Arthrobacter globiformis: one gene and its partner. The main gene of each other region encodes a partner of the protein of the gene in region 2 in a complex. Links are inferred from orthologs where the notes say so. Each region holds a gene or a part of one and is shown on either strand. Other genes may lie near its edges.

Evidence for each region.
Region 1: the proteins of tig (region 2) and rpsG are in contact, whole or in part, in a crystal structure (PDB 3GTY), measured with the Thermotoga maritima proteins. The link is inferred for Arthrobacter globiformis from one-to-one orthologs. Residues at the interface, in WP_004081061.1 of Thermotoga maritima: Glu122, Val124, Val129, Leu130, Tyr133, Glu188, Gly259, Ile262, Tyr263, Glu266, Ser270, Glu273, Gln274, Glu277, Arg308, Gln311, Ile312, Ser315, Tyr316, Glu325, Arg329, Arg336, Leu363, Phe366, Trp367, Arg373, Leu377, Arg381, Leu384, Glu387; in WP_004081843.1 of Thermotoga maritima: Lys34, Lys52, Lys55, Glu59, Arg62, Gln63, Glu66, Asn67, Lys69, Val71, Arg95, Ala109, Lys110, Lys111, Gly112, Arg113, Pro114, Glu117, Glu121, Ile124, Ala125, Tyr127, Asn128, Asn129, Thr130, Gly131, Lys135, Asp139, Arg142, Met143.

What each region holds. Positions count from the first base shown.
Region 1 is NZ_JAUSXI010000001.1:4,101,732-4,106,354, forward strand. The notes cover bases 1,677-4,623. They hold rpsG (30S ribosomal protein S7), read right to left. Parts: upstream 3,412-4,623; coding sequence 2,941-3,411; downstream 1,677-2,940. Other genes in these bases: fusA (elongation factor G), read right to left, coding at 1,677-2,871; rpsL (30S ribosomal protein S12), read right to left, coding at 3,413-3,787; QFZ33_RS19115 (DNA-directed RNA polymerase subunit beta'), read right to left, coding at 4,194-4,623. In the rest of the region: tuf (elongation factor Tu), read right to left, coding at 1-500; more of fusA, read right to left, coding at 757-1,676.
Region 2 is NZ_JAUSXI010000001.1:3,493,243-3,500,876, forward strand. Bases 2,200-5,020 are described here. They hold tig (trigger factor), read right to left. Parts: upstream 4,394-5,020; coding sequence 3,005-4,393; downstream 2,200-3,004. Other genes in these bases: QFZ33_RS16175 (ATP-dependent Clp protease proteolytic subunit), read right to left, coding at 2,200-2,761; QFZ33_RS16195 (winged helix DNA-binding domain-containing protein), read right to left, coding at 4,843-5,020. In the rest of the region: ATP-dependent Clp protease ATP-binding subunit ClpX, read right to left, coding at 1-1,252; QFZ33_RS16170 (ATP-dependent Clp protease proteolytic subunit), read right to left, coding at 1,449-2,108; more of QFZ33_RS16175, read right to left, coding at 2,147-2,199; more of QFZ33_RS16195, read right to left, coding at 5,021-6,000; QFZ33_RS16200 (Fpg/Nei family DNA glycosylase), read right to left, coding at 6,019-6,939; QFZ33_RS16205 (ribose-5-phosphate isomerase), read right to left, coding at 6,939-7,433; QFZ33_RS16210 (hypothetical protein), read right to left, coding at 7,557-7,634. UniProt on the Bacillus subtilis protein: Involved in protein export. Acts as a chaperone by maintaining the newly synthesized protein in an open conformation. Functions as a peptidyl-prolyl cis-trans isomerase.

The DNA of each region.
Region 1 (4,623 bases), 610 kb from region 2 along the record:
CCATCGAAGCCCTGCGAGCTCAGGAGCTCACGAACTTCCATTTCAACGAGGTCGAGGAGTTCCTCGTCGTCAACCATGTCTGCCTTGTTCAGCGCGACCAGCAGGTAGGGAACACCAACCTGGCGGGCGAGCAGAACGTGCTCGCGGGTCTGAGCCATCGGGCCGTCAGTAGCGGCAACCACGAGGATCGCGCCGTCCATCTGAGCAGCACCGGTGATCATGTTCTTGATGTAGTCAGCGTGACCCGGAGCGTCTACGTGTGCGTAGTGGCGCTTCTCGGTCTGGTACTCAACGTGGGAGATGTTGATGGTAATGCCGCGCTGACGCTCTTCCGGAGCAGAGTCGATCGACGCGAAGTCACGCTTCTCGTTGAGAGTCGGGTACTTGTCGTACAGCACCTTGGAAATGGCGGCCGTCAACGTCGTCTTACCGTGGTCAACGTGACCAATGGTACCGATGTTAACGTGCGGCTTAGTCCGCTCGAACTTTGCCTTTGCCACAGGTTCCTCCTAGAACGTTTTTCAAATGGCTTACCTTCAACCGCGCTTATCGCGGCAGAAACTCCAGTAAGTCTACTTGGGGGGCTTTGGATTGGTGAAATTTCAGATTCAGGAACTAATACTAGTGCCTGAAGCCTGTTCGTGCTGTTGGCCGGAACCAGGACGGAACCAGTGTTCCGGCCATCCGCACTAGGTGTGTTCCGCAGAGGAAACGCACCCGGTTTTTCGCAGCTTGTCGCGTGGACAGTCCTAAGGACTACTCGCCGCGGGACTTCTGGATGATCTCGTCGGCAACTGCCTTCGGAACCTCGGCGTAGCTGTTGAACGTCATGGAGTACACAGCGCGGCCCTGGGTCTTTGAACGCAGGTCACCGATGTAGCCGAACATGCCGGACAGCGGTACGTGTGCGCGGACAACCTTGACGCCCTGGGCATCCTCCATGGACTGCATCTGGCCACGGCGGGAGTTGAGGTCACCGATAACTTCACCCATGTATTCCTCAGGGGTGCGGACCTCGACATCCATCAGCGGTTCGAGCAGAACAGGGTTCGCCTTGCGTGCGGCTTCCTTGAAAGCCATACGGCCGGCGATCTTGAACGCCATTTCCGAGGAGTCAACATCGTGGTAGGCGCCGTCAATCAGCGTGGCCTTGATGCCGACAACCGGGTAACCGGCCAGGACGCCGTCGTTCAGTGCATCCTGGATACCGGCGTCAACCGAGGGGATGTACTCGCGGGGAACGCGGCCACCAGTGACCTTGTTCTCGAACTCGTACAGCTCGCCTTCGGAGGTGTCCATCGGCTCGATCGCAATCTGGATCTTTGCGAACTGGCCGGAACCACCGGTCTGCTTCTTGTGGGTGTAGTCGTGACGCTCTACAGCACGCTTGATGGTTTCGCGGTAAGCAACCTGCGGCTTGCCAACGTTAGCCTCGACCTTGAATTCGCGGCGCATGCGGTCCACCAGGATGTCCAGGTGAAGTTCGCCCATGCCGGCGATGATGGTCTGGCCGGTGTCTTCGTTGAGGGAGACCTGGAAGGTCGGGTCCTCAGCGGAGAGCTTCTGGATGGCCGTGGAGAGCTTCTCCTGGTCACCCTTGGTGTTCGGCTCGATGGCAACCGAGATCACGGGCTCCGGGAAGCTCATGGACTCCAGGACGATCTGGTTGCTGGAGTCGCACAGGGTGTCGCCCGTGGTGGTGTCCTTCAGACCGATGGCTGCGTAGATGTGGCCCGCGGTAGCGCCGTCGACCGGCATTTCCTTGTTGGCGTGCATCTGGAACAGCTTGCCGATGCGCTCCTTCTTGCCCTTGGTGGAGTTAACCACCTGCGCGCCTGCTTCCACGTGACCGGAGTACACGCGGATGAAGGTGAGCTGGCCGAAGAACGGGTGCGCGGCGATCTTGAACGCCAGTGCAGAGAACGGCTCTTCGGAAGAAGGCTTGCGGGTCAGTTCCTTCTCTTCGTCGCGGGGATCGTGACCGATCATCGGCGGGACGTCGAGCGGGTTCGGCAGGTAGTCGACAACAGCATCGAGCATCGGCTGAACGCCACGATTCTTGAACGCGGAACCACAGAACACCGGGTAGATCTCGGAGTTGATCGTCATCTTGCGGATGCCGGCCTTGAGCTCATCGATGGTGATTTCTTCACCTTCGAGGTACTTCTCCATGAGTTCCTCGGAGGCCTCTGCGACGGCTTCCACGAGGTTTGCGCGGTATTCCTCGGCCTTGGCCTTGAGGTCTTCCGGGATCTCGCGGATTTCGTACTTGGCGCCCATGGTGACGTCGCCCTTGGCATCGCCAGGCCATACGAGCGCACGCATGTACAGCAGGTCGACGACGCCGATGAAGTCGTTCTCGGCACCGATCGGCAGCTGCATAACCAGCGGCTTGGCACCGAGGCGGCTGATGATGGTGTCCACGGTGAAGTAGAAGTCAGCGCCCAGCTTGTCCATCTTGTTGACGAAGCAGATGCGCGGAACGTTGTACTTGTCAGCCTGGCGCCAAACGGTTTCAGACTGCGGCTCAACGCCTTCCTTGCCATCGAAGACGGCGACTGCACCGTCGAGGACGCGCAGGGAGCGCTCAACCTCAACCGTGAAGTCCACGTGGCCCGGGGTGTCAATGATGTTGATCTGGTTGTTTTCCCAGAAGCAGGTCACGGCGGCAGACGTGATGGTGATGCCGCGTTCCTTTTCCTGTTCCATCCAGTCGGTGGTCGAAGCGCCGTCGTGCGTTTCGCCAATCTTGTGGTTCACACCTGTGTAGAACAGAATGCGCTCGGTGGTGGTGGTCTTGCCGGCATCGATGTGGGCCATGATGCCGATGTTGCGGACCTTACTAAGGTCTGTAAGCACGTCCTGTGCCACGGTGTCTCCCTTTCGGATGGACTACGCGTTCGCCGCCGGCTCGTCTGAGCCGGCGGCGTACGGGAAGTTTTACCAGCGGTAGTGGGCGAAGGCCTTGTTGGACTCGGCCATCTTGTGGGTGTCTTCGCGACGCTTCACAGCGGCACCGAGACCGTTGGAGGCATCCAGGATTTCGTTCTGGAGGCGCTCGGTCATCGTCTTTTCCCGGCGGGCCTTGGAGTAGCCGACCAGCCAACGCAGCGCGAGAGCGGTGGAGCGGCCCGGCTTAACCTCAACCGGAACCTGGTAGGTGGCGCCACCGACACGGCGGGAGCGGACCTCGAGGGAAGGCTTGACGTTGTCCATGGCCTTCTTGAGGGCTGCAACGGGGTCGCCGCCGGACTTCGCGCGGGCACCTTCGAGGGCACCGTAAACAATGCGCTCGGCGGTGGACTTCTTGCCGTCAACCAGCACCTTGTTGATCAGCTGGGTAACCAGCGGGGAGCCGTAGACGGGATCTGATACGAGCGGCCGCTTGGGGGCCGGACCCTTGCGAGGCATATTACTTCTTCTCCATCTTTGCGCCGTAGCGGCTGCGCGCCTGCTTACGGTTCTTCACACCCTGGGTATCGAGGGCACCACGGACGATCTTGTAGCGGACACCGGGAAGGTCCTTCACACGACCACCACGAACGAGCACAATGGAGTGCTCCTGGAGGTTGTGGCCAACACCGGGGATGTACGCGGTAACTTCGATACCACCGTTGAGGCGCACACGTGCAACCTTACGCAGAGCCGAGTTCGGCTTCTTCGGGGTGGTGGTGTAAACGCGGGTGCAAACACCGCGGCGCATCGGGCTGCCGTTCAGCGCGGGTGCCTTGGTCTTTTTGACCTTCGGCGTGCGGCCCTTGCGGACCAGCTGGTTAATCGTAGGCACTTTCGTGTTCTCCGTTGGTTGATCTCTGCCCCGCGCCAGGCGAGAGCCTGTGTTGCGTGAGAGCTTTGGCGTTGTCCCTGCGGCTTCGGATCCCAAAGGGCCCGTGGGCGTGCAAAAGCGCGGCATTCGTTGCGCACGTAGCCCGCAACCCGGAAACAGGCTCCACCCAGCATCATGAGAACAAAACCGAAATGATGCTGCGGCGGCCTTCATCCACTGCCACACAGAACAATTACACAAAGTCTAGCATGGCTTGATCTTGAGCCTTAATCGGGTGTAGGGCGCAAAAGGGGAAGGACCCCGCACTGAGTGAGTGCAGGGTCCTTCGTTTGCCTGGCGACTAAGGGCAGGGCGGCTGGGTCCCTACATGGCGCGGAACGCGACACGAAAGGGCCCGCCGTGCCCGTTAGCGGAAGTCGTTTCCGAGGTCGTAGTCATCCAGCGGGATGGCGTGGAACTCAGGAGCTCCGTCGCCGCCCAGCGTGTCGTAGGAGAAATCGCTGAACGCGCTGGGGCCGGTGAACAGGTTGGCCTTTGCTTCTTCAGTCGGTTCCACCGTGATCTCGGTGTAGCGCGGGAGGCCCGTGCCGGCCGGGATCAGCTTACCGATGATGACGTTCTCCTTGAGGCCGAGCAGCGGATCGCTCTTGCCTTCCATGGCCGCCTGCGTCAGGACGCGGGTGGTCTCCTGGAAGGAAGCTGCGGACAGCCAGGACTCGGTGGCCAGCGACGCCTTGGTGATACCCATGAGCTCGGGACGTCCGGAAGCCGGAGTCTTGCCCTCGGATACAACACGGCGGTTGGCGTCCTCGAACCGGCTGCGCTCTGCCAGCTCG
Region 2 (7,634 bases):
CGTGCGTGATCATTGTGGGCTGGGCCTTCTTGGCCACTACGTCGGCGGTGATGACCACGCTGGCGATGTCGTCCCTGCTGGGCAAATCGAACATAACCGGCAGGAGGACTTCCTCCATGATGGCTCGCAGTCCGCGGGCTCCGGTTCCCCGTTCCAGGGCCTGGTCGGCAATCACGTCCAGAGCGTCGTCGTCGAACACCAACTCCACGCCGTCCAGCTGGAACATCTTCTGGTACTGCTTGACCAGGGCATTCTTGGGCGTGGACAGGATCTGGATCAGAGCGGGACGGTCAAGGCTGGAGACGGTGGTGATGACCGGCAGGCGGCCGATGAACTCCGGAATAAGCCCGAACTTCAGCAGGTCTTCCGGCATCACTTCGCCATAGGAATCGGTGTTCTTGACCTCGTTCAGCGGAGCGCCGAAGCCGATGCCCTTGCGGCCGGAGCGGGAACCGATGATGTCCTCCAGGCCGGCGAAGGCGCCGGCAACGATGAAGAGGACATTCGTGGTGTCGATCTGGATGAATTCCTGGTGGGGGTGCTTGCGGCCGCCCTGCGGCGGAACCGAGGCAACCGTTCCTTCGAGGATCTTCAGCAGGGCCTGCTGAACGCCCTCGCCCGAGACATCGCGGGTGATCGAGGGGTTTTCGCTCTTGCGCGAGATCTTGTCGATCTCGTCGATGTAGATGATGCCCTGTTCGGCCTTCTTGACGTCGTAGTCGGCGGCCTGGATGAGCTTGAGGAGGATGTTCTCCACGTCTTCGCCCACATACCCGGCTTCAGTCAGGGCGGTGGCATCGGCAACGGCAAAGGGGACGTTCAGCCGGCGCGCCAGGGTCTGCGCAAGGTAGGTCTTGCCGCAGCCGGTGGGGCCAATCAGAAGAATGTTGGACTTCGAGATTTCAACGTCGTCGTGGTGGACTCCCTCGGCCAGTGTGCCGCTCTTGGGCGCATGCCCGGCCTGAATCCGCTTGTAGTGGTTGTAGACCGCGACGGCGAGGGAACGCTTGGCCGGTTCCTGGCCAATGACGTATTCCTGCAGGAAGTCAAAGATTTCGCGGGGCTTGGGCAGTTCGAAACTGCCCAGATCGGCGACCTCTGCGAGTTCTTCCTCGATGATCTCGTTACAGAGCTCGATGCACTCGTCGCAGATGTAGACGCCGGGCCCGGCAATGAGCTTGCGCACCTGCTTTTGGCTCTTGCCGCAGAAAGAGCACTTGAGCAGATCCGCGCTCTCGCCAATCCGAGCCATATGTGAACCCCTTAGTATCTTGCCGCAAGGGCAGCTTTGCACCGGTTGCATCTAACCACGGCCGGGATCCGGCAATGATTTACATCCACTCTAGGTCACATTCGGCCCGAGGGGTGGAAACCGGGCGCCGGTGCGGTTCAAAAATCTAAACCGCACCGGCGCCCGTTACTGCTGTTTACCCGGCATGTGCCTGCATTTAGCGGGCTAGTGCCTGCGGCTTGATCTTGCGGGAATCGAGGACCTGGTCAATCAGGCCGTAATTCTGCGCCTCAGCGGCGGTGAGGATCTTGTCCCGCTCGATGTCGTTGTTGACCTGTTCCGGCGTCCGGCCGGAGTGCTTGGCCAGGGTATCCTCCAGCCAGGTCCGCATGCGCATGACTTCGGCCGCCTGGATCTCCAGGTCGGATGCCTGTCCGCCCTGGCCGCCGGACAGTGCCGGCTGGTGGATCAGGACGCGGGCGTTGGGAAGAGCGAGGCGCTTGCCCGGCGTTCCGGCGGCCAGCAGCACAGCCGCAGCACTTGCGGCCTGGCCCAGGCACACGGTCTGGATCTCAGGGCGAATGTACTGCATGGTGTCGTAGATCGCGGTCATGGCGGTGAAGGAGCCGCCTGGCGAGTTGATGTAGATGGTGATGTCGCGGTCCGGGTCCGTGGACTCCAGCACCAGCAGCTGCGCCATGACGTCATCGGCAGAGGCGTCGTCCACCTGGACACCGAGGAAGATGATGCGGTCTTCGAAAAGCTTGGTGTAGGGGTCCTGGCGCTTGAAGCCATACGGCGTGCGCTCCTCGAACTGCGGCAGAACGTAGCGGCTTGTCGGCAGATTACCGGCAGACGATCCGAAATTGTAGTTCATGTTCATTGCTCCTGGATTCAGTTCTGTCTTGTTGCCGGTTAGCTCTGGCCGTTTGATGAAGCGTTCTGGGTTCCGCCGCCGCCGGCGACAGAACCTGCGTGCGCCGAGATCTTGTCGAAGAAGCCGTACTCGAGCGCCTCGCTGGCGGTGAACCACTTGTCGCGGTCGTTGTCCTTGAGGATGGTTTCCACGGTCTGGCCGGTCTGGTCGGCCGTGAGCTCGGCCATGACCTTCTTCATGTGGAGAATCAGCTCGGCCTGGATCTTGATGTCCGAAGCCGTTCCGCCGATACCGCCGGAAGGCTGGTGCATCAGGATGCGCGCGTTCGGCGTGGCGTACCGCTTGCCCTTGGTGCCGGAGGACAGCAGGAACTGTCCCATGGAGGCAGCCAGCCCGGTGGCGACGGTAACGACGTCGTTGGGGATGAACTGCATGGTGTCGTAGATGGCCATGCCGGCCGTCACCGAGCCGCCGGGCGAGTTGATGTAAAGGTAGATGTCCTTGTTGGGATCTTCGGCGGAAAGCAGCAGCAGCTGTGAGCAGATGGCGTTTGCGTTCTCGTCGCGGACCTCGGAGCCAAGCCAGATGATGCGCTCTTTCAGCAGGCGGTTGTAGATGTAGTTGTCCTGGGCTGCAGGATCGACGGTTGCCATGCGGGGGGCCGCTGCTTGCTGTGACATTTGTACTTACCTCTCGCTGGTGACGGTGACATCACTGAACGACATCACTGAACTTCACTACTTGGACACTAACCGCTTTCGGAGCGGATTTGTTCGTCGGAATCACGCTGTTCGCTGACGGCGCACGATTGCCCGCGGGAGCTGTACACCGGCCGTTAACGCGCCAGCCCCCGGATCCGAGGACCCGGGGGCTGGCGCCGCTGATGCGTGCGGCTGCTAGAACTTCACGGCCGCGGGATCGTCGTTCGCGACGGTCTCGCCGGCTGCTTCAGCGTCGGTTTCCGCTTCGGCTTCGACGGCCGGAGCCTCTTCGCCGCCGGGGCGGACGAAGTCGCTCAGGTCAACCTTGTTGCCCTCGGAGTCGGTGACCTCGGCCTGGCCCAGGACGACGGCCAGTGCCTTGCGGCGGCGGACCTCGGAAACCATCATGGGAACCTGGCCGCTCTGGTCGATGATCTGGGCGAACTGGTTCGGGTCCATGCCGTACTGGCTGGCGGTGGTGACGATGTAGTCGATCAGCTCGTTCTGGCTGACGCCCACTTCTTCCTTCTCGGCGATGGCGTCGAGGATGATCTCGTTCTGGAAGGCGCGCTCGGTGTTGGCCTTGACTTCGGCGCGGTGCTCTTCGGTGTCGTGCTCGCCTTCACCGTGGGAGTTCTCGGCCTTGAAGTGCTGCTCGAGCTGCTCTTCGACGACGGACTCCGGAACAGGAACCTCAACCAGCTCAACGAGCTTGTCCAGGACCTTGTCGCGGGCCTCGACGCCCTGCTCCACGACCTTGGAGTCGGCGGCCTGCTTGGCGAGGTCCTCGCGCAGTTCGGCCAGCGTGTCGAACTCGGAGGCCAGCTGGGCGAAGTCGTCGTTCGCCTCGGGCAGTTCGCGCTCCTTGACGGACTTGACGACAACCTTAACCTGCGCGGCTTCACCGGCGTGGTCGCCGCCCACGAGGGTGGTATCGAAGATGGCGTCCTCGTCAGCGCTCAGGCCGGTCACGGCCTCGTCCATGCCTTCAAGCATGGTGCCGGCGCCAACCTGGTAGGACAGCCCGGTAGCGGAGTCCACCTCGGCGCCGTCAATGCTCGCCGTGATGTCGATGCTCAGGAAGTCGCCGTCAGCTGCCGGGCGCTCCACGGTCTTGAGCGTGCCGAAGCGGCCACGCAGTTCGTCCAGGGCCTTGTCGACGTCGGCGTCCGAGGACTCTGCCGCGGCAACCTCCACCTTGATGCCGGCGTAGTCGGGCAGTTCGATCTCCGGGCGGACATCAACCTCGGCCTGGAACTTCAGCTCACCATCGGTGGCGGAAGGATCCGGAACCTCGGTGATCTCAACCTCGGGACGGCTCAGGGGGTGGATGCCGGACTCCTGGACTGCAGCCTGGTACCAGCCGTTGAGGCCCTCGTTGATGGCGGTCTCCAGGACGTAGCCGCGGCCGACGCGCTGGTCGATCAGCTTGGCGGGAACCTTGCCCTTACGGAAGCCAGGGACCTGGATCTGCGAAGCAACAGTCTTGTATGCCTCATCGATGCTGGGCTTCAATTCCTCAAAGGGGACCTCAACATTGAGCTTGACCCGCGTGGGGGTGAGGTTCTCGACAGCGCTCTTCACGGTCTAAGTACTCCTGGTTTTGTTGGTGGGTTCTGCAAACGCGTTGTTGTGACCAGGCCTGGGGCCCGGGCCGCAGAGTCGGGGTGACAGGATTTGAACCTGCGACTTCCTGCTCCCAAAGCAGGCGCTCTAGCCAAGCTGAGCTACACCCCGTAATGCACAGGACAGTCTACGTTCATCCCTGCCGCGTTTGCACATTTGACACTTGGGGCATGAATTAGGTTTAGTTATATCCGGCTTGAACAGCCGCCGAAGAAAAGCCTAAAGGCCAGTGCGCCGGAACGCTTTCCTCCGGGGACGTAGCTTAATGGTAAAGCCTCAGTCTTCCAAACTGATTACGCGGGTTCGATTCCCGTCGTCCCCTCCACACCAAGGAGGCCCCTCGTCGAGGGGCCTCTTTCGCGTTAAGCCTTGCCCGTGATGAGGCCACGCTTAGGTGTTGACCCAGCTTAGGCGTGGCCCCCGACACCCACCGTGCCGAAGGTGAGACGTGCTTCTGCCTGGAGGAAATTGCCGACCCGCTCCGCCTGCTGCGCCAGCTCCTCCAACCGCGATGGCCCCGCCGGAACAAACAGCTCGGCGGTGATCTCCACTTTCTTTCCGGAACGGCGGTGGTGCCAGAGTCCGCGGACGACGCCGTCGATGAGTATGACGGGATAGTTACCTGCCTGCCCCCTGGCCAGGGCACGGTTACCTGCCGCGCCCGGGAACAGCAGCTCCCGGGGCTGGCCGGCCACTACATAGGAATCGAAGTAGGGAAGCAGCCTGACGCCCGAAGGTTCCGTGGTGATGGCCCCGGTGTCGCTCCGCAGCAGCCAGGCCGGCGTCCCTTCCACCGTGACCTGGGCAAGCTCTCCGCGGTGGTCATCAAACAGCCCGGCAGCCCACTCGCGCCGAACCGCCAGCCACCGGGCGAAATGCGCCGGCGTTGCGGGCCCGTACGCCTGCAGGTAGCTGCGGAGGAGCCAGCCAAGCGCCGGCGCGGCGTCGGCAGGCCCGAACCCGGGAAGTAGCTGCCCGGGGCTGCGGTACGTCGCTGCCCTGCCCCTGCCGGCGCCAAAGCACAGGGCGCCGCGGAAGCCCGCGATCCCCAGCGCCGCGCGCCAGCGCGGCCACATGGTCTGGAATGCGGGCATCACTGGGTCAGCCGCCCAGGCACCGGTTCTGGCGACAATGGCGTCAGTGAGTTCGTCGACGGTCAGCTCGCCGTCCCGCAGCGCGTCTGCAATGGCAGCCACGATCTCGTCCGTCTGGCCGGGCGTCAGGAATTGTTCCAGCGCGGCGTTGGGCGGAATGGCAGCCAGCGCTGCGGTCCACCGGGACAGGTCCGCTGCCGGCAGCAGATGCACAGTGCCCCGTGGCCCGAAGGTCCTGACCAGGGTTCCGTCCTCCCAGAGCGCCTTGCGCACCTCGGCCGGGGAAACCCCGGCGCTCCGCATGCCCACGGACAACTCGGCGGCCGGCATCACCTGGGCGTGCGCACCGCACATGGCCCGCACGATCTCCGCCGGGGAGGCAGTGTGAGAAGGGGCCGAAAGCCACTGACGCTCCATGCGCCGGGCACAGACCTGCGCCCACGAATATTCGCGTTCCGGTCTATAAGTCATCGCCCGTTACCGGTCAGCTCATACGGGCTGCTGGCAGGACGGGCACCAGTACAGTTTGCGGGCGGCGTGTTCGGCCAGGGCAACCGGAGTCCCGCAGACCCGGCACGGCTGGCCGTGGCGGCGGTAGACAAAGTGCGCCTCCTCCCCCGGCGGAAGCTGGCCGGTCCGGGTCCAGAAGCCGGCGGTGGTGGTGATGATCCGCCCGTCGCGGACGCCGTCGGCCATCACTGCAGCGGTGTCATCCCAGAGGAGGCCGGCGGCGTCCGCAGTGAGCGCGCGGCCGGGAAGCAGGGGGTCGATCCGGCGGCGGAACAGTACTTCGGCCCGGTAGACATTTCCGACGCCGGCAATCACCTTCTGGTCCATCAGCAGCGTAGCGAGCGGCGTCCGCTTTGCCAGGACGCGCCGGATGAAGTCGTCCCTGCTGCCGCCGGTTTTGTGGAGCGGATCGGGGCCCAGCCTGTCCAGCACGGCTGCCACCTCGGCATCGGTAATGGCGGCGCACGTGGTGGCACCGCGCAGGTCGGCCCAGCCATGGTCACTCACCAGCCGGACCCGCACCGCCCCCACCGGCGCCGGCGGCCCGGCGTACTCCGCGGAAGCAGGATCGCCATTGCCTTCGGGTGACCCATTGCCATCAGCCAGTTCCCACTCCCCCACCCTGCGGGGCGCGCCGATGCTGGAGGCCCCGCGGAACTGGCTGTCCCCGCCGAAATCCCAGGCCCCGTAGAGGCCGAGGTGGACGTGCAGCACCAGAGCGTGCTCGAAGTGCAGGAACAGGTGCTTTCCATGCGCGGACGCGTGCACCATGGTGTGCCCGTCCAGCAGGGCGGCGCCGGCGGCAAAGCGGCCCTGGGGGCTGCTGACAGCCAGCCGCTCGCCGGCGAACACATCACCGAACTGGCGGGCGAGCCGGTGTATGGAGTGGCCTTCCGGCACTAGTCGACGATCTCGCCGGTGGTTTCGTAGGTGGCGATCTTGCCGATGCGGCGGATGTGCCGCTCGTCGTTGCTGAAGGGCTCCTGCAGGAAGGCCTCGATCAGGGACGTGGCCTCCTCAACGCTGTGCTGGCGGCCGCCGACGGCCACGACGTTGGCATCGTTGTGCTCGCGGGCCAGCGTGGCGGTGGACTGGTTCCAGACCAGGGCGGCGCGGACACCCTTGACCTTGTTCGCCGCGATCTGCTCGCCGTTTCCGGATCCGCCCAGCACGATGCCCAGCGCGTGGATTCCTGCTTCCTGGTCCGCCACCACTGCGAGCGCCGCGTTGATGCAGAACGACGGGTAGTCGTCCAGGGCGTCGTATTCCTTGGGTCCGTGATCCACCACGTCGTAGCCGTTCGCCGTCAGGTGCTTGACCAGGTGGGCGCTCAGCTCCATGCCGGCGTGGTCGGTGGCGATGTGGACCCGCGGAAATGCAGGGTTTGTTGTCACGGTAGCTTCCGTTCAGTCATGAGCACCGGGGCGCGGCCGGGCTGGTACAGGTCAAATCAACAGATCCAAGAGTACTCGGTGTGCTTCCCCCAGCGGGGTGCCGCCTGGGCAGTGACGCGGCACCTACGATTCCGTGTCACCCTGGACCGGCGGGCGCGTGTCGCGGCGGGCCCTTGCCGCCACGCGCGTCAGGACCTCTGC